Regions from separate parts of the Halobacillus sp. AWH4_228 genome, predicted to be linked through region 1. Evidence: riboswitches for the same ligand, from Rfam matches in the RefSeq annotation. Region 1 holds a riboswitch; the other holds the start of a gene.
The links. A riboswitch is a leader RNA that binds a small molecule or an ion and turns the genes downstream of it on or off. The one in region 1 is predicted to bind cobalamin.
Positions count from the first base shown of each region.

Region 2: it holds a riboswitch for cobalamin, as region 1 does, so the genes downstream of both, ACXADP_RS19495 (ribonucleoside-diphosphate reductase subunit alpha) here and ACXADP_RS09405 (ABC transporter substrate-binding protein) in region 1, are expected to answer to the same signal.

Region 1 covers NZ_JBSWTE010000001.1:1,868,691-1,879,251, forward strand. Annotated here, with positions in the region: gene ACXADP_RS09380 (MDR family MFS transporter) at 1-31, shown strand, start outside; gene ACXADP_RS09385 (FusB/FusC family EF-G-binding protein) at 65-706, opposite strand; gene ACXADP_RS09390 (DUF421 domain-containing protein) at 886-1,560, shown strand; gene ACXADP_RS09395 (DUF6612 family protein) at 1,759-2,670, shown strand; gene ACXADP_RS09400 (class D sortase) at 2,737-3,384, shown strand; cobalamin riboswitch at 3,490-3,680, shown strand; gene ACXADP_RS09405 (ABC transporter substrate-binding protein) at 3,808-4,803, shown strand; gene ACXADP_RS09410 (FecCD family ABC transporter permease) at 4,766-5,830, shown strand; gene ACXADP_RS09415 (adenosylcobinamide amidohydrolase) at 5,827-7,296, shown strand; gene cbiB (adenosylcobinamide-phosphate synthase CbiB) at 7,296-8,264, shown strand; gene cobD (threonine-phosphate decarboxylase CobD) at 8,230-9,315, shown strand; gene ACXADP_RS09430 (bifunctional adenosylcobinamide kinase/adenosylcobinamide-phosphate guanylyltransferase) at 9,348-9,839, shown strand; gene ACXADP_RS09435 (cobyric acid synthase) at 9,836-10,561, shown strand, end outside.
Region 2 covers NZ_JBSWTE010000001.1:3,772,865-3,783,425, forward strand. Annotated here, with positions in the region: gene ACXADP_RS19450 (aminotransferase class I/II-fold pyridoxal phosphate-dependent enzyme) at 1-727, shown strand, start outside; gene ACXADP_RS19455 (hypothetical protein) at 887-1,054, shown strand; gene ACXADP_RS19460 (aldehyde dehydrogenase family protein) at 1,190-2,644, opposite strand; gene ACXADP_RS19465 (GNAT family N-acetyltransferase) at 2,720-3,169, opposite strand; gene ACXADP_RS19470 (DUF2254 domain-containing protein) at 3,289-4,665, shown strand; gene ACXADP_RS19475 (cation diffusion facilitator family transporter) at 4,792-5,676, shown strand; gene ACXADP_RS19480 (pyridoxamine 5'-phosphate oxidase family protein) at 5,712-6,137, opposite strand; gene ACXADP_RS19485 (alpha/beta hydrolase) at 6,347-7,237, shown strand; gene ACXADP_RS19490 (class I SAM-dependent methyltransferase) at 7,272-7,955, opposite strand; cobalamin riboswitch at 8,147-8,320, shown strand; gene ACXADP_RS19495 (ribonucleoside-diphosphate reductase subunit alpha) at 8,454-10,561, shown strand, end outside.

The DNA.
Region 1 (10,561 bases):
CGACAAAGAAACTGAACAGAAACAAGCATAAAAAAAGCCCATCCGGATTCCGGATGGGCTTTTTTTATAGGTTCATCATACGCTTGATGAACGACTCCAGAGGTTTCCTGGACTTTATATTTTCGTTGCATTTCCTGCTGTCATAGCAGATATAATTCCCACGGGTTACGCTTTCTTCAGCATCTTTTCCTTTGCTGGTGACCGTAAACAGGCCGACACGCTCCTGTTCATGGCAGAGCGTGCATATGTTCTTCTGCCTGGATGGCAGGTAGTGTCCGTAAAGACCGGTATACCGGTCGTCGACTTTCGTGATGATATATTTACGATTGGCTGCAGGGTCATTCCACCCCATATAGGACATTTCAGCCCAGTCCATTTCATCGAATTCCGGAACCTGAAGTTTTTTTACTTTAGGAAACAGGAGGCTGATTTCTGCGTCGGTCAGCTTCGGGAAAGGAATCACATAATGCTTCAGTCTGGAAAAATAAAAAATGGCATCTGTTTCTTCCTGCACCTCTTCAATCTGACGGATCAATTCGTGCTGTCCTTCCGTTAACGCTTCAAAAACATCGAGGGCTTTTTCGGAAGAAAGAGAGGTAAGTGCCTGAGTGACCGATGAATCATTGGTCGTCCGGTGGCCGTTCAGCAGATTCTGGGTTTCATTCTTTATATAATGGTATTGATCGGAGCGGATAAATGCATCCATGTTTATACCTCCGTTTCTAGTAGGTGTGGTCTTATTATTTCAGAGCCGTTTCATTTCATCAACTTAAAGGCTTATTATTCACACAGGAACCCTCCAAATATAAAATTCGGTGGCTTTTTCATAATCCCTGATGAAATATGGAACGCTAGGGTTAAGGAAAAAAGTAAGGAGGGTGCCTGATGAATACGGTTATGTATCTTGGAAGCGGAATCGTTTTATTTTTTGTATTATATATACTGGCCCGGACACTTGGAAAGAAATTGACATCCCAGATGACGCTTTTCGATTTTATTGCAGGTATAACCCTGGGAAGTATGACAGCGACGACGTTTCTGTCCCCAAGTGTGTCCCTTCCGCGTGGCATCCTTGCCCTCGCTTTATTTTCCGGACTGGTTTTTCTTATCGACCATTTGACGTTGAAAAGTCTTTGGATCCGCCGGATTTTCAATAGTGAAGCAGCCATACTCATGAAAGATGGACAGATTCAGATGGAAGAAATGAAAAAAGTACGTTTTACAGTGGATGAACTTATTGCCGAGTTAAGAAAAAAAGGTGTCTTCAGTTTCAGCCACGTGGAAGCAGCTGTACTCGAAACCGACGGGACTGTCAGTGTATTAAGGAAAGCGGAGGCTTCTCCGGTCACTCCTGCCCATATGAACCTTTTAACTCAAACCACCTCTTCTCCCTACCTGGTGATCATAGATGGAGAAGTTGTCAAGAAACAACTCCAGCAGAGCGGTTTCAGCGAACAATGGCTTCAGGAGCAGGTGAAAACGGAGGGGTTTGTTTCTTTTAAGGAAATTTCTGCATGCCAAATCCATCAGGATGGATCTCTGTACCTTTCGGGAAAGTAACCGGCGTTCCTAACGACTATAGACTCAATCCTTCGACAACATCTGGAATAAAAATGCAGAAAATGAGGATTTTATGTTTAAAAGTGAGAGGGGTGGGTTATTAACCTGTAGGTGGAAAATAGTGGGTTGGGTCAGCTTTTGGATCATACATACATAGGAAACTCACCGTAGAAGCCAATATGAAACGGGAGTGTTTGGATGAAGAAAAAGTTTTTGAGTACGATGATGGCTGGTGCTGTTCTGTTTGCGTTACCTCTTCAAGCCGCTGCGGCTGATAGGAGTGCGGAAGACATCTTGAAAAAATCGAACGAAGCGATGATGGGTCTGGACAGCTATACGATCCATACGTCTTCTGAACAGACAGTACCGGGGATGGAAGGCGGAGAAAACTCCGAAGTGACATCTGAATCAAAGGCGGATGTCATGCTTGATCCTCTTACAATGCATATGATGACGACCATTGCCGGTCAGGAAACGGAATCATATTTGACGGAGGATGGGTATCACGTTCAGGTGCCTGAGGAAGGCTGGGTGAAAATGTCCGGAGATCTTGGAAATCTTCAAAAATCCATGATGGCAGAAGGGCAGATGTCCCAAGCGATGCCGCTTGCCTCAGACATGACCGTCAGTGAGGAAGATGACGCTTATGTACTGACCTATGAAGGTGACGGCGAAAAACTATTGAAAATGTCCACGCAAATGCTTCAATCTTCCGGCAGTCAGCAGGATTCGGAGCAGTCTGCTGAAATGCAGAAGATGATGGAGCAGTTGATGGAGAAAGTTGAAATTGAAGATTTCTCTTATCAAGTAACCATTGATAAAGAAAACCATTATATGACAGGTATGATGATGGACATGAAAATGATGTTTGAGGACAGCGGTGAATCTGTAACTATCAGTCAGACTTCTGATGTCACTCTTTCCAACTTCAATGGGGTAGGCTCTATTGAAATTCCTCAGGAAGTCCTGGATGCCCAGACACTCGAAGAGGCTGCCGGCGGTGAGCTTCCAGACACGTCTTCCAATGAACCGGTTTACGCATTAGCAGGTGCACTTGCTGCCGCTGCTGCCGGAGTCGTCCTTTTGTACAGAAGAAAAGAGACAGCATAAGAAGGAGATAGAGAAGCCGCACAGCGGCTTCTCCCTTTCTTTATTAATGAAAAAGGAGGTTTTTTCGTGAATAAATTTCTTATTGGGATCATAACCATCGGGCTTTCCATCTCTCTGTTTTATGGACTTCAATGGTGGAATGCTGCCGGTGCAGTAGAGAAGGTCTCCCAAGAAGAAATCAGTACATGGGAGGAAGCTTCCACGGAAATAAATGAAATGGCGGTCTTGGATGGCCCTGATCGTAAAACGGCAGGGAAAGAGAAGGTGTACAGTGAGCAAGTATCTACATATGAAAAAGGAGAAGAGATGGGAAGGCTGATCATCCCGATGCTTAACAAAGGATACACCACTTACTGGGGCGCGGATGAGGATTCACTGAAACGGGGCGTCGGCATGTATGTGAGTGAGTGGACCACCACTCCTGATGAAAAAGGGCATACCGTGTTAAGCGGGCACCGGGAGACGGTTTTTACGAACCTGGGCGATATCAAACAAGGAGATTCCCTTTTTTATGAGTATGAACAAAAGCGTTATGAATACAAAGTAGAGAAGACCTGGGTTACTGATGCAGACGACCGCTCTGTCATTGTGGATAAGAAGGAGCCGACATTGACACTGACTACCTGTTACCCGTTTAATTTTGTTGGAGACGCGCCTGAAAGGTATATCATTCAAGCTTCTTTGGTCCACGTTAGTGAAATGGACGGATTATGACAAGAGGATGGACAGCTTTGACAGGCAGGTTGGATTAAATAAAGTCCGGCGGAAAAAAAGAAAATGGGAGCAATTTAGTCAAATTTCGTTTACAATAGAAATGAACTACATATTGGAAAAGCAGGCGCAATTGAACGACTCAATTGCTTAATAGGGAAGCTGGTGAAATTCCAGCACGGTCCCGCCACTGTAACAGAGAGAGACCCGCAGATGATCCACTGTACGCAAAAACGTATGGGAAGGAGCGGGGCTTGTTGACCTGAAGTCAGGAGACCTGCCTGCTTTAAACACCAAAAAAACCTACGCGGATAGGAGGGTGTGTCGAAAGATTAGAAGGGACCCGTCTGCGGTGTTTTCTAATGGTGCACATCTTTTCCGGGGATGTGTTTTTTTGTGTTCCAAGGAATAAGGGGAGGAATAAAGATGGAACATTTATGGAGAAAACTGCTGGCTGTGATATTTGTCATCGGTCTACTGGCGGGATGTGCTTCAGGTGGGAATGAGGATGCAGAGTCTTCCGAGGACCAGTCCGACCAAACGACAGAAGAAAATGAAACGTCCGGGGAAGAGGGTTCTTATCCATTGACCTTAACGGATGCTATGGATAATGAAGTAACCATCGAAGAAGAACCGGATAATATTATCAGTACAATTCCAAGCAATGGGGAAATCCTGTTTGCACTTGGCTTGAACGAGGAAGTGGTCGGGGTTAGTGATTTCGCCAATTACCCGGAAGAAGCTGCCGAAAAAGAGAAAATCGGAGGACAGGATTTGAATGTAGAGAAAATCCTTTCACTTGAGCCGGATGTAGTCCTTGCTCATGCTTCCGGAGCGCATACTTCCCAAGAAGCCCTTCAGCAGATTCGTGATGCAGGGATTTCCGTTTATGTCGTTAAGGATGCTTCTTCGTTCGATACGGTCTATGAAACGATTGCCACGATTGGAGATATTACCGGAACAAGCGAAAAAGCTTCAGAGATCGTCTCTGGTATGCAGGAAGACTTGAAAGCGGTTGAAGAAAAGGCGGCTGCGATTGCTGAGGAAGACAAAAAAGATGTATTTGTGGAAGTGTCACCGGAACCTGAAATCTACACAGGTGGACAAGGCACATTTTTGAATGAAATGCTGGCTGCTATTCAGGCGGAAAACGTTGTCGGGGATCAGGAAGGCTGGTTCAAAATGAACAATGAAGCAATTGTTGAACTGCAGCCGGACGTCATCATTACGACGTATGGCTATTACACAGAAGATCCTCAAGGCAGTGTTTTAAGCCGGGATGGCTGGGACACCGTACCTGCTGTAGAGGAAGAACAAGTCTATGATGTTCATTCCGATCTTGTCACACGTCCGGGTCCACGTTTAGTTGAAGGGGTTCAGGAACTTGCAGAAGCCGTTTATCCAGACGTTTTTAGCGAATAAGACGACACATTATATTGGCAGTGTCTTGTTTTTAGTGTTCAGCATTTTTCTCGGGGCTTCCCTTGGCAGTGTCCCGATTTCCTTCGAAGCTATTGCCCGCATCATCGGCGGGCAGCTGCTTCCATTTTTGCCTGTGTCTGAAGGGACAGATCCTACTCTGCAGGCAATTATTCTGCAGATCCGGCTGCCGAGGGTCGTTCTTGCAGGATTGGTAGGCGGCGCACTGGCTGTATCAGGGGCCGCTTTTCAAGGTCTGCTTAAAAACCCGCTCGCGGATCCCTATACACTCGGCGTGTCTTCAGGGGCGTCGGTGGGAGCGGTTGCGGTTTTGTTCCTGGGCATAAGTCTTCCTTTTGCCGGTTCTTTTACGCTTCCAGTCGTAAGTATTACGGCAGCGATCTGCACGATTTTTATCGTCGTAGGTTTTGCCAGGCTTGTAGACCGATCGATGTCCATGACGACGATCATCTTAACTGGGATTATCTTCAGCTCATTCCTCGGATCATTCATATCCCTTATGATTTCTTTGACAGGAGAGGAGCTGCGGCAGATCATCAACTGGCTGCTTGGTAGTGTCGGTAACCGTGGCTGGGATTATGTCCATTTGATGCTTCCTTTCTTTGTTGGTGGAGTCCTATTGCTCATATTTACAGGACAGGAACTGAATGCGATGACCTTTGGTGAGGAGCGGGCCAGGCAGCTCGGGGTTCATGTGGAGCGTCAAAAATACGTGGTCCTGTCTGCGGCCTCTATCTTGACTGGTGCGGCTGTTGCCGTATCCGGGACCATCGGATTTGTCGGACTGGTTATCCCTCACATATGCAGGAAGTTGTTTGGTAGTGATCACCGGCATCTAATACCACTGTGTGTCTTGAATGGAAGTGCATTTCTAATTCTCGCTGATTTACTGGCCAGAACAATCGTCACCCCATCCGAGCTTCCTATAGGTGTGGTCACCGCTCTGATCGGGGCACCGATGTTTGCTGCCATACTAATCCGAAGAAGAAAAGGAGGTAGAAGTTCATGATTGACGTGCAACATCTCTATGCCGGTTACGACCATGACATTCTTCATGATCTGTCCTTTTCTATACTTAAGGGTGAAATGTTTGGTATCCTCGGTCCGAACGGCAGTGGAAAGACGACGTTACTTAAAGCGATAAACGGGACGCTGCCGGGAGTCAGGGGGGACGTTGCCATTCAGGGCCGTCCGATCAGCCGTATGACAGCGAAAGAAACAGCGAAGGAAATGGCAGTCCTTCCCCAGCATCATGATGTGTCCTTTTCCACAACAGTGGAGCAGACTGTGTTGATAGGCCGCTACCCTTATCAAAAAGGACTTTTCAAACAGTGGACAAGAGAGGATTATCAGATTGCAGAAGAAGTGATGGAACAAACCGGGGTGACACAGTTCAGGCACCAGTCGCTGTTATCCCTTAGTGGAGGGGAGCGTCAGCGTGTTTTCCTGGCCCAGGCGCTGGCTCAAAAACCTCGCATTCTTCTATTGGATGAACCGACGAACCACCTGGATTTCAGTTATCAGAAGCAGATGCTTGACGCATTAAAACAGTGGTCCTTGAAAAACGGACTGACGGTCGTCGCGATCTTTCATGACTTGAATTTGGCAAGCCTGTACTGCGACCGTCTCCTGTTGTTGGATCAAGGAAGGGTGAAGGCGCTGCAAGAACCGGAAGTGGTGCTGAATGAACAGCACCTGTCAGCCGTCTACCGATCGGATATCCATGTCCATGCTCACCCCTCCTTTTCGAAGCCGTTTACAAATGTCGTCCCCTCTTTTAACGAAGATAAACCGAAATCCATCCTGTCACCAGATCAGTTGGACGTTTCAAAGGAGCGGGTCTATTACAAAAGTCGTCAACCTTTGAAGTGTTATTCGTCGGCTGTTCTTCATCCCGGCTTCGGCTGGTTTGAAGAATTTATCAATGTCCAGGTAGACCATTCTTTCCGGTGTGATGATCCAGGGGGCTATTTGAGGACAGAAGCGGAGCGATGGGGCTGTCAGATCCACAGGACCGTGGGCATGATGACAGCGGCGGACGTCGAGGATCTTTCGACCGAGTTTGTTGAAAATGAAGATTTTACGCTGCTCGTCGTCGTCACAGCAGGAACAGGGAACGCTGTGGATGTCGTCCACGGCAGCAGTCATCTACAAGAAACTGTGCCGGGGACGATCAATACCTGGGTGTTCATAGACGGACATTTATCTGAACAGGCCTATGCTCAAAGCCTGATGACCGCAACAGAGGCTAAGGTGAGGGCTCTGATGGATATGGCTGTTAACGATCCTGTAACGGGTACGGCGGCAACAGGCACCTCTACAGATAGTGTTTTAATCGCAGGCACACAGCAGGGAGCGATGCTGGAATATGGAGGAACGATTTCTTCATTAGGCAGAGCGGTCGGTCCAGCTGTATACAAAGCGACGAAGGAAGCGGCTGCCCGATACCTCAATCGAAAAGAAGATGGGTTTTGATTTCCCATCTGCTTGCCCTCACATTAGGATGCCTCCTGGATTTCTTTTTTGGAGATCCCACAAAGATGCCTCATCCTGTTACAGGGATGGGAAAGGTTATTGCGGTTTTGGAGAAGTCCTGGAACAAGGGCCGGTATCAGGTTTGGAGAGGAGCGCTTCTTTGGATTGTCGTTACAGGTTCCGCTTTTCTGACTGCATGGGGGATGGCAGCCGCTGCCGCTTTATGGAGTCATTCCGCGTCCGTCATTGTAGAAGGGCTTCTTATATGGACGACGATTGCAGGAAAAGGGCTGAAAGAAGCCGCTCTTAACGTCTATCTTCCTTTGAGGGAAGGGGATTGGGAGACTGCACGTCGGGAGCTTGGGTGGATTGTCGGCCGGGATACGGGCCATCTTGAAGAGAGGGAGCTTGTCCGTGGTACGGTCGAAACGGTGGCGGAAAATGTAAGTGACGGTGTTACGGCACCCCTTTTTTACGCTTTGATCGGTGGGGCACCACTCGCTGTGTTGTATCGGGCGGTGAATACGTGTGATTCAATGGTCGGCTACAAAACAGAGCGATACAAAGCCTTCGGGTATGTATCAGCGAAAATGGATGATTTATTTAACTATATCCCAAGCCGGCTGACGGCTTGCGTGACGCTCATCGTTTCCAATGGAACAGCCCGTGAAAAGCGGTGGAGGTTCCATCACCTGTCTTCTCAGGCCTCGCATCATCCAAGTCCGAACAGTGGCTGGGGGGAAGCCGCCGCCGCTTTATCGCTTGGCGTACGTTTAGGTGGAGAAAATACGTATTTTGGGGAAAAGTCATTCCGCCCGTATATTGGTTTTCCTCATCATGAATTGACAGACATACAAATCAAGCAGGTCAATGTACTGTTAACACGGACGGTGGCAGCATGGATTGTCCTGCTCTGGTTAGGGGGGATTGGGTTTGAACTGGCCGTCTCATGGTGCAAATCCTTATAAACTTTATCAAATGCAGGGGAAAATACCTAAAGAAACGATTACGGATTTCAGCGTGAATACAAATCCATACGGGTCTCCGGCCGGGTTGAAGGGTCATATGGCACACCATCTGGATTTGATCCATGAATACCCCGATCCTGAGCAAAAGCGGCTTACAGAACGAATTGCTTTGATGCAGGATCTGCCGGAAGAAAAGGTACTCGTCGGCAACGGAGCTTCTGAACTTATTCATATGATTGCCCGATTTTGGCAGGGCAGGCGGGTGGGGATTATTCAACCAACCTTTTCCGAATACGAAAAAGCGTGTGAAGCGTATGGTTGTGACATCGTCAACTTTTATGTATCGGAAGAGAGGAACTTTCATCTCTTTATTCCAGATATTCTTCCACACCTCCCGAGCCTGGATCTATTCATACTTTGTCATCCCAACAATCCGACAGGTAGAACCTATCAGCCTGATGTATTGTATGGGTTGTTAAAACTCTGTAAATTCAACGACGTTCAGGTCGTGATTGATGAGGCTTTTTATGATTTTGTTTCAGGAGAGCCTTTCTTCTCACCCGACTTGTTTGAATTTCCGAATGTTCTTCTTCTTCGCTCCCTCACAAAAATGTACAGCATACCCGGACTCCGCCTCGGTTATGTAATGGGAGAGGCAAAGGTGGTTGAAGCACTGAAGCGCCTGCAGCCGGAGTGGAGTGTCAACGCACTTGCTGAGGAAGCGGGCATGTATTGTTTGAGTCAGCAAGGATTCGCCCGGCAGACAGCTGCTGATCTGTCCAGGGAGAAAGCTTTCCTCTTTTTACAATTGAAGAGGCTGGGCTACACTCCTTTATCCACGGAAACGAACTTCTTTCTCATGAGAGACCCTTTCCACAGCCAGGCCGATGACATGATCTGTTTTCTCCTGCAGGAAGGCGTGACTGTCCGGCATACGAATAACTTCAAGGGGTTGAACGGAGCCTTTGTCCGTGTGGCCGTGAAACAGCGGGCGGATAATGACCTGCTTCTCAAAGCTCTGGAAAAATGGAGAAGTGTATGCTTACAGTAGTGATAGGCGGTGTCAGGAGTGGCAAAAGCAGCATGGCGGAGAGGAAAGCTGAGGGTACAGGAGAAGAAACCCTTCATTATATTGCTGCAGGGGTTAACACAGATGAAGAAATGCAGCACCGGATTGATTATCATCAAAAGGCCAGGGAAAATTCGTTATCTACATGGGTTCTTCATGAGCATCCAGTCCAACCATCGGAAGCTTCTTTTCCCGATGGCAGCGTTGTCATCCTGGACTGTTTAACGACCTGGGCGACGAATGAATGGGTGAAGATGGACGGGGATACCTGTGTGGATGACCTTGTGGCCGCGATCCTGGGTGAAATCATTCATTTAAATGAACGGGCAGGTCATCTGATCGTTGTTTCCAATGATCTATTTTCGGATGCTTCCGATCATCCGCCTGTGATTGAAGAATATTTACAACTGCTGGGAACCCTCCATGTAAAACTGGTTGATATGGCCGAGCTTGTCTATCATATGCAGTTCGGCCACGCCCGGCTTAAAAAGGGGCAACAGCTATGAAGGGACTAATGATACAAGGAACAGCTTCCAATGTAGGAAAGAGTTTCATTGTAACCGCAATCTGCCGGTGGCTCTCCAATCAGGGATATCGAGTGGCGCCGTTTAAGTCGCAGAACATGTCGAATAATTCCTATGTAACCAATTGGGGAACGGAGATCGGCAGGGCCCAGGGAGTCCAGGCAGAGGCGTGCAGGACACCGGCCCTTCCGGAAATGAATCCAATCCTTTTAAAACCGAGAAACGATCAGGATGCGGAAGTCATCTGTCTTGGAAAGTCTATGAAGACATTCTCAGGGAGTAATTACCGGGCTGCCTTTTATGAAGAAGGGCTTCAAGCTATCAAGCAGAGCCTTGACAAACTGAATAACTCTTTTGACTATATCGTTATTGAAGGAGCCGGAAGTCCTGTTGAAGTGAATTTAAATGACCGGGAGCTTGTGAATATGGCTGTCGCCGACCTTGCTGACGTTCCGGTCCTGCTGACAGCGGATATCGACAGGGGCGGGGTTTTTGCATCCATCGTCGGTACGCTGGAACTGCTTCCCCCGCATCACAGGGATAGGGTCAAAGGGATCCTCATCAATAAATTCCGTGGGGATCCTGCCTTGTTCGAAGATGGGCGGAAGTGGCTCGAAACCTATACGGGGCTCCCTATCCTCGGGGTTCTTCCGCATATCGAACATCATATTGAAGCGGAGGATTCCTTATCATTACGTCCCCCT
Region 2 (10,561 bases), 1.9 Mb from region 1:
GGCTGAAAACCACTTCCTCCCGGACTATGAAGCCATTGATGCCGAAAGCTGGGAAAAAGCCAGGCTTATGTTCCTCAATTATCCGAACAATCCGACCGGGGCAACAGCGGACAAGGCTTTTTACGAAGAAACGATCAAAGAAGCCGAAAATCATGATGTCTGCGTGATTCATGATTTCGCCTATGGAGCCATCGGTTTTGACGGCGTCAAACCGCTTAGTTTCATGCAGGTGGAAGGTGCCAAAAATGTGGGTGTAGAAGTTTACACGATGTCCAAAACCTTTAACATGGCCGGTTGGCGCGTGGCCTTCGCCGTTGGGAACCCCAGCGTTATTAAAGCCATCGAAACCATCCAGGACCACTATTTCTGCAGTATTTTCGGCGGCCTCCAGAAAGCGTCTGCTACAGCCCTCCTAAGTTCCCAGACTGGTGTAGAGGAACTGGCAGCTACGTATGAGCAGCGCCGCGATCTCCTTTTATCCGGCCTGGAAGAGGCTGGATACCATGTAGAGCCGTGCAAAGGTTCATTTTTCGCCTGGCTGAGCGTGCCGGAAGGCTATACCTCCCAGTCCTTTGCGGATGCCCTGCTTGAGGAAACCGGATTGTTTGTGGCCCCCGGCATCGGGTTTGGAGCGAGTGGAGAAGGATATGTGCGTATCGGCTTGAATAATTCAGAAGAAACACTGAAGGAAGCTGTTGTACGCTTCAAAAAATTCGCGGAAAAATAAAATCTCAAAAACGCCTGTTCTACAAGGAACAGGCGTTTTTTGTTGAAATTCTTCTTAATCATTTCGATTTTATCGTAAAATAAAAGTTGCACTTTCACTGTAAATCGATTTAAATATATATTATACAAAGATTACACATATCTTATAGGAGGGGTTTGAATGTACGCGCTCATACGAAAAGACAGCAGTGTAATTGAAATCCTCAGGGATCCCATCGACCGGAGAGAGCGGATATTTACTCGCAAAGAAGATGCAAAAGAATATGCCGATAAACTCAACGTGTTAATTGCCCATGGCCCTAAATGGGAAATAGAGAAGTATTTGTAACATCACTCCTCCCTTTCCACTACTATTTATCCTTTTGCAGCCTTCCTGACGGCAGAAGAGTTCTGGAGAACCCACAACGATATCATTCCAAAAAAAGCCCGGACCTTGTTAAAAAGGTCCGGGCTTTTCATTTGATTAAAATGGATATTCACGGTAGCCATTCATGACTCCGATCCATTTTACGGTTGTAAATTTGTCGAGGGCCCACTCGCCACCGAAACGACCAAGGCCTGACTCTTTTTCTCCTCCGAAAGCGACATGCGCTTCATCGTTCACAGACTGGTCATTGATGTGAATCATACCCGTTTCCACACGCTTCGCTACTTCAACGCCGCGGTGGACGTCACGGGTGAAAACAGACCCACTTAAACCGTAAGGAGAACCATTCGCGACTGTAATCGCTTCTTCCTCCGAAGACACTTTGATGACAGAAGCTACAGGGCCGAACACTTCATTATTGGCAATCGGCATATCGTTGGTGACACCGGTCAGCACCGTCGGCTGCAGAACATTTCCGTCTGCTTCTCCACCTGTAAGTACTTCCGCCCCTTGATCAAGGGTCTTTTGCAGATCTTCCTGTATACGCTCGACAGCATCGCGGTTGATCAATGGTCCGACCGCCGTATCTTTTTCAGAAGGGTCACCGACTTTCAGGCTTTCCACTTTTTGTTTGAACTGCTCGACGAACGCATCATGAACACTTTCATGAACGATGATTCTGTTCAGAGACATGCAGATCTGGCCCTGGTGCAGGAATTTACCGAAAGCAGCGGCCTGCACGGCTTTCTCCACATCTGCATCATCAAGGACGATCATGGCGTTGTTCCCGCCAAGTTCAAGCGCTGTGTCTTTAATGTGTTTACCGGCCAGCTCTCCAATATGGCTGCCCACTTCTGTTGAACCGGTAAAGGAAATCAGCTTAGCGGCTGGGTGAGTAACAAAAGCGTCGCCGATTTCAGATCCACGGCCGACAACAACGTTAATCACACCTTCCGGAAAGCCGGCTTCTTCAAATAAATCAGCAATGAGCAGGCCGGACGTTACCGGTGCATCAGAAGCTGGTTTAACGACGACCGTATTTCCTGTCGCAACAGCTGGCGCAATGGATCTCAAAGCAAGGTGGAATGGGAAGTTCCATGGGCCGATAATGCCGATTACCCCTTTAGGAGAACGGTAGACCCGGTTTTCCTTACCCGGCGTGTTGGACGGAAGAATTGAGCCGGACATTCTCGTCGGGAAACTGGCGGATTCACGGATGATGGACACAGCCGCCTGATATTCTACTTCAGCTTTGACGATCGTACTTCCGGATTCCTTCACAAGCCAGTCGACGATTTCTTCTTTCCGCTCCTGCACGACGTGAAGCAGCTGATCAAAATACGTCTGCTTCTCGGCAGGCAGCGTTGTCATCCAGCCTTCCTGCGCCTGGACAGCCGCGTCATATGCCTCATTCAAATCGTCTTGGTTGGCGGACGGGATCGATGCGATGGACTGCTCTGTATATGGATTGACATTCTCTACAAATTTCTCACTGGAGCCATTTTTCCATTGGCCATTGATATATTGTTTCGTAAATGTTTGTGGACTCATTTCTCAATTACCTCCATTCAGGAACTATACAGGGCTATCATTCCCGCCTGGATGCCTTTCAAACATTTGGACACTTTACAAATTCTTCTTCATATCCACGTGGGGAATGCCGTCTTCAAGATAGACGCCGGTCATTTCCTCAAATCCGAAAGAAGCGTAAAACCCTCTTAAATGTTCCTGTCCTGAAAGCCAAATGTGATCGGTATGGTAATTCGTTTCGACAGCTTGAATGGCCTTATCCATCAACTTCCGTGCCGTTCCTTTTCCACGATAATCCTTATGTACAATGACACGGCCGATGCTGTAGGAGTTATTATCCTCAACCGGGGGGACGATCCGGCAGTAAGCAGCCACTCTTCCTTCACCCTCCATCCAGATGTGCAGGCATTCGGGGTCACGTCCGTCAATTTCCGGATACGGACATTCCTGCTCTACGACGAATACCTCGACGCGTAATTTCAAGATGCTGTACAGTTCCTCCTTTGTCAGCTGCTCATACGTTTTTTCCATCCAGTTCAAGTCCATTCCTGATCACTCTCCCTCTATTTTCCTACAATTATGACGGTTTTAACAAAAGAAGGAAAGGGAATTATAAAGTGGTCTCTTTCATAACGATTCCACCCAAAAAAAAGGAGGGAACACCCATGCTTTTGAAGATACTCCCGATATCTTTACGTAAATATTTTGAGATGTCGAAGCGTCAGCGGAAACATGAAATCCAAATGACCATTTGGTATATGCCGCTCATTTATATTGCCGCTTCGATTCTTTTCGTCATAGCCACCCTGTATCTGGACTTGTCTTTTCAGCTGGAACAATATACACATGAGTTCTTCCGGATTAATGCCGATATCACACGAATGCTCGTCAGTACGCTGATCGGCGGAATTCTTACATTGAGTGCCTTTACATTGAACTCCCTGCTTGTTGTGCTTACAACTTTCAGCGGACAATTCTCTCCAAGGATGCTTATTAACTTTGTTTCTGATAAACGGACCCAGCACGCTCTGGGTATTTTTAATGGGAACTTTGTTTACGTGCTTCTTGTATTTCTTTTCATCGGGAATACCGAATATGAGTATTTTGTGGCCGTCCCGACCATTACGATTCTAATGGCCTTTACTTCATCTGTGACGTTTATTTACTTCATCAACCATGCGACAACATGGATGCAGGTACATAACATCACGGACTCCATGAAGCAGTCATCGGAGAAAATCATCAATCAGACACTCCGAAAAGACCTTGAAGCTCACCGCTGTGAAAACCCGGACAATCTGCTGGAGGATTATCAGGAAAAGACGTTCCCTATCAGTGCTGTTCAATCCGGATATGTCCAGCTTGTCGATTACCAGACGATGATCGAAGAAGCTCGGAAAGATAACATTATCGTTCAATTCAAAGCACAGGTCGGTGATTATATCCTGCGGGGAAATGAACTGATCAGCTACTGGGGGCCTGGAGCTGATCATATCGAAAAGGAGAAATACATCCGGATGATCAGCATCGGCTATAAGGAGACGGAGCTGCAGGACCTGCAGATGGGGATGCATAAGCTTGCCGAAATTGCGATCAAATCCATCAGCAATGATGATCCCAAAACGGCTTCCAATACCATTTACCGCATGTCAGAACTGATGCTCACCGTCGAAGATTATATTACCTTCACCCCTTACTTGATGGATAAGGACGGGCAGGTTCGTGTCATCCTGCTTTCCGAATCCTTTGAGTACTACATCTACCGGGGTTTCGGCTATATCCGGCATTATGCCCGGGACAACCATCTGATTATTACCGACCTTGTCGGTTCAATCGCATCTATTGCTGAATCCATTGATGAATCCAAACACGAAATGCTTTGGGAATTTGCCTGCAATACAATTGATCACATTGAAGAGAAAGTCATTTATGAACTCGACAAAACCTTCCTGCTTCAAGAGATGGAGAGGCTAGCCATGACGACAGGGCATAAGCTTGACTATTACCATATCTACCGACGTTTTTACCCAGTCGATGGCTGAAAGGCATGGCAGGAGAAGAGGAGTCTCCCCCCCTCAGGGGGAACGATGGAAAATCGTTTGACAACCTCTTCTTCTTTGCTTATTTTTAATATATGAACATATATTCATATAAAGGGAGGTTTAAGGATGGGTCATCACCATCATCATCACGCAGACTCGATAACCGGAAAAATCAAAACCGCTTTCTTTCTGAATTTCGCTTTTACCATAATTGAAATCATCGGCGGATTGTTAACGAATAGTATGGCGATATTATCCGATGCGCTGCATGACCTCGGAGACTCGCTATCTCTAGGCCTTGCATGGTTTTTACAGAAGTTCTCCAAAAAAAGAACATCCGAAAGCTTTTCCTTCGGCTACCGGCGCTTCTCCCTTCTGGCCGCTCTTATCAATAGTATCGTCCTGATCGTAGGATCCATTTTCATATTCGTCGAAGCCGTTCCCCGGCTTTTCGATCCCCCTGAACCCCATGCCGGGGGGATGCTGGCCGTGGCCATTCTCGGCATCGTCATTAACGGAGCTGCCGTTTTCCGTCTGCGCGGCGGGGATTCCATGAACCAGAAAGTTCTGACATGGCACCTTCTTGAGGATGTCCTCGGGTGGATCGCTGTTCTCATCGCCAGTGTTATCATGATGTTCTTTGACGTACCGATCCTGGACCCTGTGGCTTCCATTGGAATCACGCTGTTTATTTTGTATAATGTCGTCAAAAATCTTGTCCAAACGATGAAGCTGTTTCTGGAAGCTGTTCCATCTGATGTGGACCTTAAACAAATCATCAAAAAAATCGATGACCTTCCAGGGGTGTTATCCAGCCATCATACCCACCTGTGGTCTCTTGATGGGGAAAACCATGCTTTTTCCACCCACGTAGTCGTGGCAGGAAATGCGGGGAAACAGGAGATCTGTTCCATTAAGGAAGGGGTAAAAAACACACTGACATCCATCCAGCTGGAGCACATAACAATTGAAGTTGAATACGAAGACGATCCATGTGGGCTGGAAACCTAAAAACAGCAGGCTCGACAGCCTGCTGTTTGTTGTTCTTATAATTCCAGGGTTTCCGGTGTATGGGAACCTTTGTTCATGTAACGGATCGTTTCCGGGAGGATTTCAAGAACGACAAATTCAGGATCATCCTTGCCATCGAACCATCGTGTCATCTCATCATTCCAAATCCACTCTTTAATCTCCTGATCACTGCGGATTTTCGCCTGCCCTTGTACTTCCAGGTAGGTATCGCCGTAGCCTTCTCCTTCATATCCCAGAAGGATATGAACGTGTGGATTTCCCTCGATCTCCTCCGCTTTATGTGTTTCCTTGCTCGTCGGGGTGAAAAACGTGAAATTCTCGTCGTTGAAAAAAGTCATGTAACGGGTGTGCGGTTTGCTGTCCTTTACCGTAGCCAGTGTTCCAACTTTATGATTATCCATCAGTTGATGGATCTGCTGCTTCAATTCTTCCTGATTCAATGTCATGCTCCTTTCCACTTTTCATTTCTTTGATTTCACAGTCAGTTTTCCCCGAAATAATGGAAGTAAACCAAAAAGTGTGCCGGGATAAATCATTGACATGAAGTTCACACCACCGGGGTATAGTACATCTATGCGCAGCGCCCACCCGGGTCTGTGCTAAAATAAAAAGAAACGATCATCTAACAGAAGGAACAGGAGGAAGTGTGTTGAATCGGCAGCTGTTTACAAAAAAATGGAGCCTCATTTTCATAGGCTCGGTTTTTATCGGTCTTCTCATATTTTTTATAAGCGCAAAATCAAGCAGCTCTGAACCGGTGGAACGCTCTGAGCTGACACCGACATTGTTTGTACATGGATATAAAGGCGGCCCGCGCAGCTTTCAGTCGATGATAGACCGGATGGAAAACCTTCAATGGGGGAAAAAACATATGACCATTTATGTTTCTGCATCCGGTATGGTATCGATTCAAGGAAACTTCTCCAGTACACCCCGCCCATTTGTCCAGGTACTTTTCGAAAACAACCGGGCAAGCATCCAGGACCAGACGTACTGGCTTCAGCAGGTGATGAAGAAGCTGCGGACGGAACATAAGATCCAGCAGGTGAATCTAGTCGGTCATTCGATGGGCGGCCTGGCTTCTGCCGGGTACCTCATGTCAGAGTCCGACCTGCCGGCGCCCAAGGTCGAAAAACTGGCCGTCATTGCAAGTCCGTTCAATGGCATTAAAAAGGAAGGCTACTTTGCGTCCAACTACGGGGAGGCGACCACAGATCTCCAGCCCGGGTCAGAAGCTCTCCGACAAATGGAAGAAAACAAGGAAAACTTCCCGCCCGAAATTGAAGTGCTTGCCATTGCGGGCGTCATCAACGGAACGGAACCGGAAGAAGACCATTGGGATGGACTCGTCCACTCTTCCAGTGTCAGCAGACTGGAGAAGATTGTTCCCTTCGGTCAGTACAAAGAGGAGCTGATTTTCAACAATCTGGCCACACATTCCGGTCTGCATGAGCTTGCAGAAGTGGACCGGATGCTTGCCGTTTTCCTTTGGGATGAAACGGACGAAGATAACCTTAACTCTTTTGACGAGCATTTATAGTCCACACTCCCGGCACCTGTTCATAGGTGCCGGTTTATTTTTTCTCCAAAATGAACAGCCACATAAATGTCAGCGCCTGCTTCAAATCCTCATCAAGATCGGCAAGCAGGTGAGGTTCCACCCCTCTTTTATAAACGCCTTCTCCATCGATCACTTCCCAGCCATTTTCAACAGCCAGCTGCTGTAATTCCCATGGCATCATCGTATTGCAGATCACTTTTTCCCCATACAGCCTTCGGTAGCTGTTCACTCTCGGCATTGCTGTCGGGCCAAGAAGCCCTATACAGAGGCGTCCACCCGGCTTCAGCACCCGCTTCATTTCCTCCAGCCCCGCTGCAGGTACTTCTGTCCATTCCAGTGAATTAACAGCCATTCCGCCATCGAACTGTTCATCTTCAAAAGGCAGATCCGCCAAATCGCCCTGCACAAACCTCAGCTGCGCATGATCGTCCACCCGTTGATTGGCCTTGTTCACCATATCTTTGGAAAGGTCCACGCCTGTCACATCATACCCTTCCTTGGATAACATATAGGAACCGTATCCATCTCCACAGCCAAGGTCCGCAATTGTGCCGGCCGGCAGATATTTTTTCACAAAAGGGACAATGCTCTTCCTGCTTCCCTCTTCCCACATGGTGCGGCTCTTTTCTTCCCACATATCTGAACGGCTGTCCCATTGGCGTTCTGCTTCCTTATGCCAGTTAAATGTTTCACTCATTCTGAACCCTCCTGAAAAATTTTTCTCCCACTTTCATTATAGTATATAAAACCGCGCCACTCACTGGTTTCCCTTATCGAAAAAGGGGAATCCTACCAACCATCCAAAAGAAAAGAGTTGCATGATTCATCCACCCACGTTATGATAAAAACACTAGATAAGCTATTAAACAACAACAAAAACACTATATATAGTATGAACGAATCGAAGATGCCACAAGGCTTAATAGGGAATCCGGTGAAAAACCGGAGCTGCCCCCGCAACTGTCAGCACTCGCGAAACGGTAAAACCACTGTGCCACGCACGGGAAGGACCGGAGTAAGAACGAGTGTCAGCCAGGAGACCTGTCTTCATTCGTCGCAGTTTCAACTTCTTCGGGGATTGAGAAGATGAAGCGATGAAATGAAAGAGCCTTGTCTCTTCCTTTTTTTCGTTTCATGGTTTCATCCGCTCACCCCCAAAGAGCGGTTTTTTTTATGAAAAAAAAGGAGTGACACTATGGCTGCCACATTAACGACGACAAGCTGGACGGACAAGATTCAACAATGGAAGGACGACTTTCCTCAGCTTCCCCTGGACGATTTTTTAGAAAAGCAGTCTTCACAGATCGCAGACAAACCCTATGATGAACAGGCAGATGCCCTTATCCTCGAGTGCCTCGCCGAAATAGATGAAGCGGCACCGGACTGGACTTATGCGGCCAGCCGGATCCTGCTCACCCGTATGTACGAAGCCTCTGCAGGGAACCGCAGCACAACGAAGGCCTATCAAAATTTTCATGGCTTGATTGAGACGTTGATCGAGAAACAGATTTACACACACAAGCTGCTCACTTATTACAAAAAAGAAGAACTGGATGAACTGGAACAGGTTATCACGCCGGAACGGGATCACTTATTTACGTATATCGGTCTGAAAACGCTGTCGGACCGTTATTTGGCAAAAAGTAAGTCCGGGGAGATTTTCGAGCTCCCTCAAGAGCGTTTTATGATTATTGCCATGGTTTTAATGGCTCAGGAAGATGAAAACAAGCGTCTCTCTCTTGTGAAGGAAGCGTACTGGGCTCTCAGTCACCTGTACATGACCGTTGCTACCCCGACCCTTTCCAACGCCGGAAAGAGATATGGACAGTTAAGCTCCTGTTTCATTGATACCATCGATGATTCCCTCCAGTCCATCTATGACAGCAACACAGACATTGCCAATTTGAGCAAGCATGGCGGGGGCATCGGTGTATACTTAGGTAAAATCCGCAGCCGCGGCAGCGATATCCGTGGATTCAAAGGCGTTTCCTCAGGGGTCCTTCCATGGATGAAACAGTTGAACAACACCGCGGTCAGCGTGGATCAGCTCGGCCAGCGTCAGGGAGCGGTCGCCGTGTATCTGGACATATGGCATAAGGATATCTTCCCGTTTCTGGACAGCCGGCTGAACAACGGAGATGAACGTCAGCGCACCCACGATTTGTTTACAGGGGTATCCATCCCCGACTTATTTATGGAAGCGGTGGAAAACCGGGAGGACTGGTATTTATTCGATCCTCACGAAGTTCGTACGGTTATGGGCTTTTCTCTGGAAGACCACTTTGATGAACATAAAGGAGCCGGTTCTTTCCGGGAAAAATACCAGGCCTGTATCGAAAACCCTGATTTGTCCAGGGAAAAAGTACCCGCCATTGAAATTATGAAGCGGATCATGATCGGTCAGCTGGAAACCGGGACCCCTTACATGTTCTATCGGGATGAAGTGAACCGTATGAACCCCAACAGCCATCAGGGCATGGTTTACTGCAGTAACCTTTGTACAGAAATTGCCCAGAATCAAAAAGCGACTGTGCAGGAGGAACAGTATGTCGAGGACGGAAAAATCATTTCGGTAAAAACCCCGGGGGATTTTGTCGTCTGTAACCTGTCCAGTGTCAACTTAGGCCGTGCCGTTCCTGCGGGCGTTATGAAGCGCCTCGTAAGCATCCAGGTTCGTATGCTGGATAATGTCATTGAACAAAATACGATTCCTGTCCTTCAAGCGCAGTTAACAAACCATTCCTACCGCGGCGTCGGTCTCGGTACCTTCGGCTGGGCACACCTTCTCGCCAAGAAGCAGCTGGACTGGGAATCAGATGAGGCTCTCGGATATACATCGGAGGTATATGAAGCGCTTGCCTATCACGCCATTGAAGCAAGCAGTGAGCTGGCCGCTGAAAAAGGAAGCTATCCATATTTCGAGGGATCCGACTGGGAAACCGGAGAATTTTTTGTTAAACGGTCGTTTGACCAGGAAGGCACGTGGAACTGGAAAGCCCTGCAGAAGAAAGTCTCCCAGCAAGGCATGAGAAACGGTTATTTGATGGCTGTGGCGCCAAACTCCAGTACCTCCTTAATTGCCGGCAGTACAGCAAGTATTGATCCGGTATTCAAGAAATTCTACTCCGAAGAAAAGAAAAATTATAAAATCCCGGTGACAGCTCCCGAACTGAACCATGAAACCTACGGGTACTATCCATCCGCTTATGATGTGGATCAGCACGCAAGCATCCGCCAGAACGGCATCCGCCAGAAATATATCGATCAGTCCATTTCCTTCAACCTGTATGTCAGAAATACCAT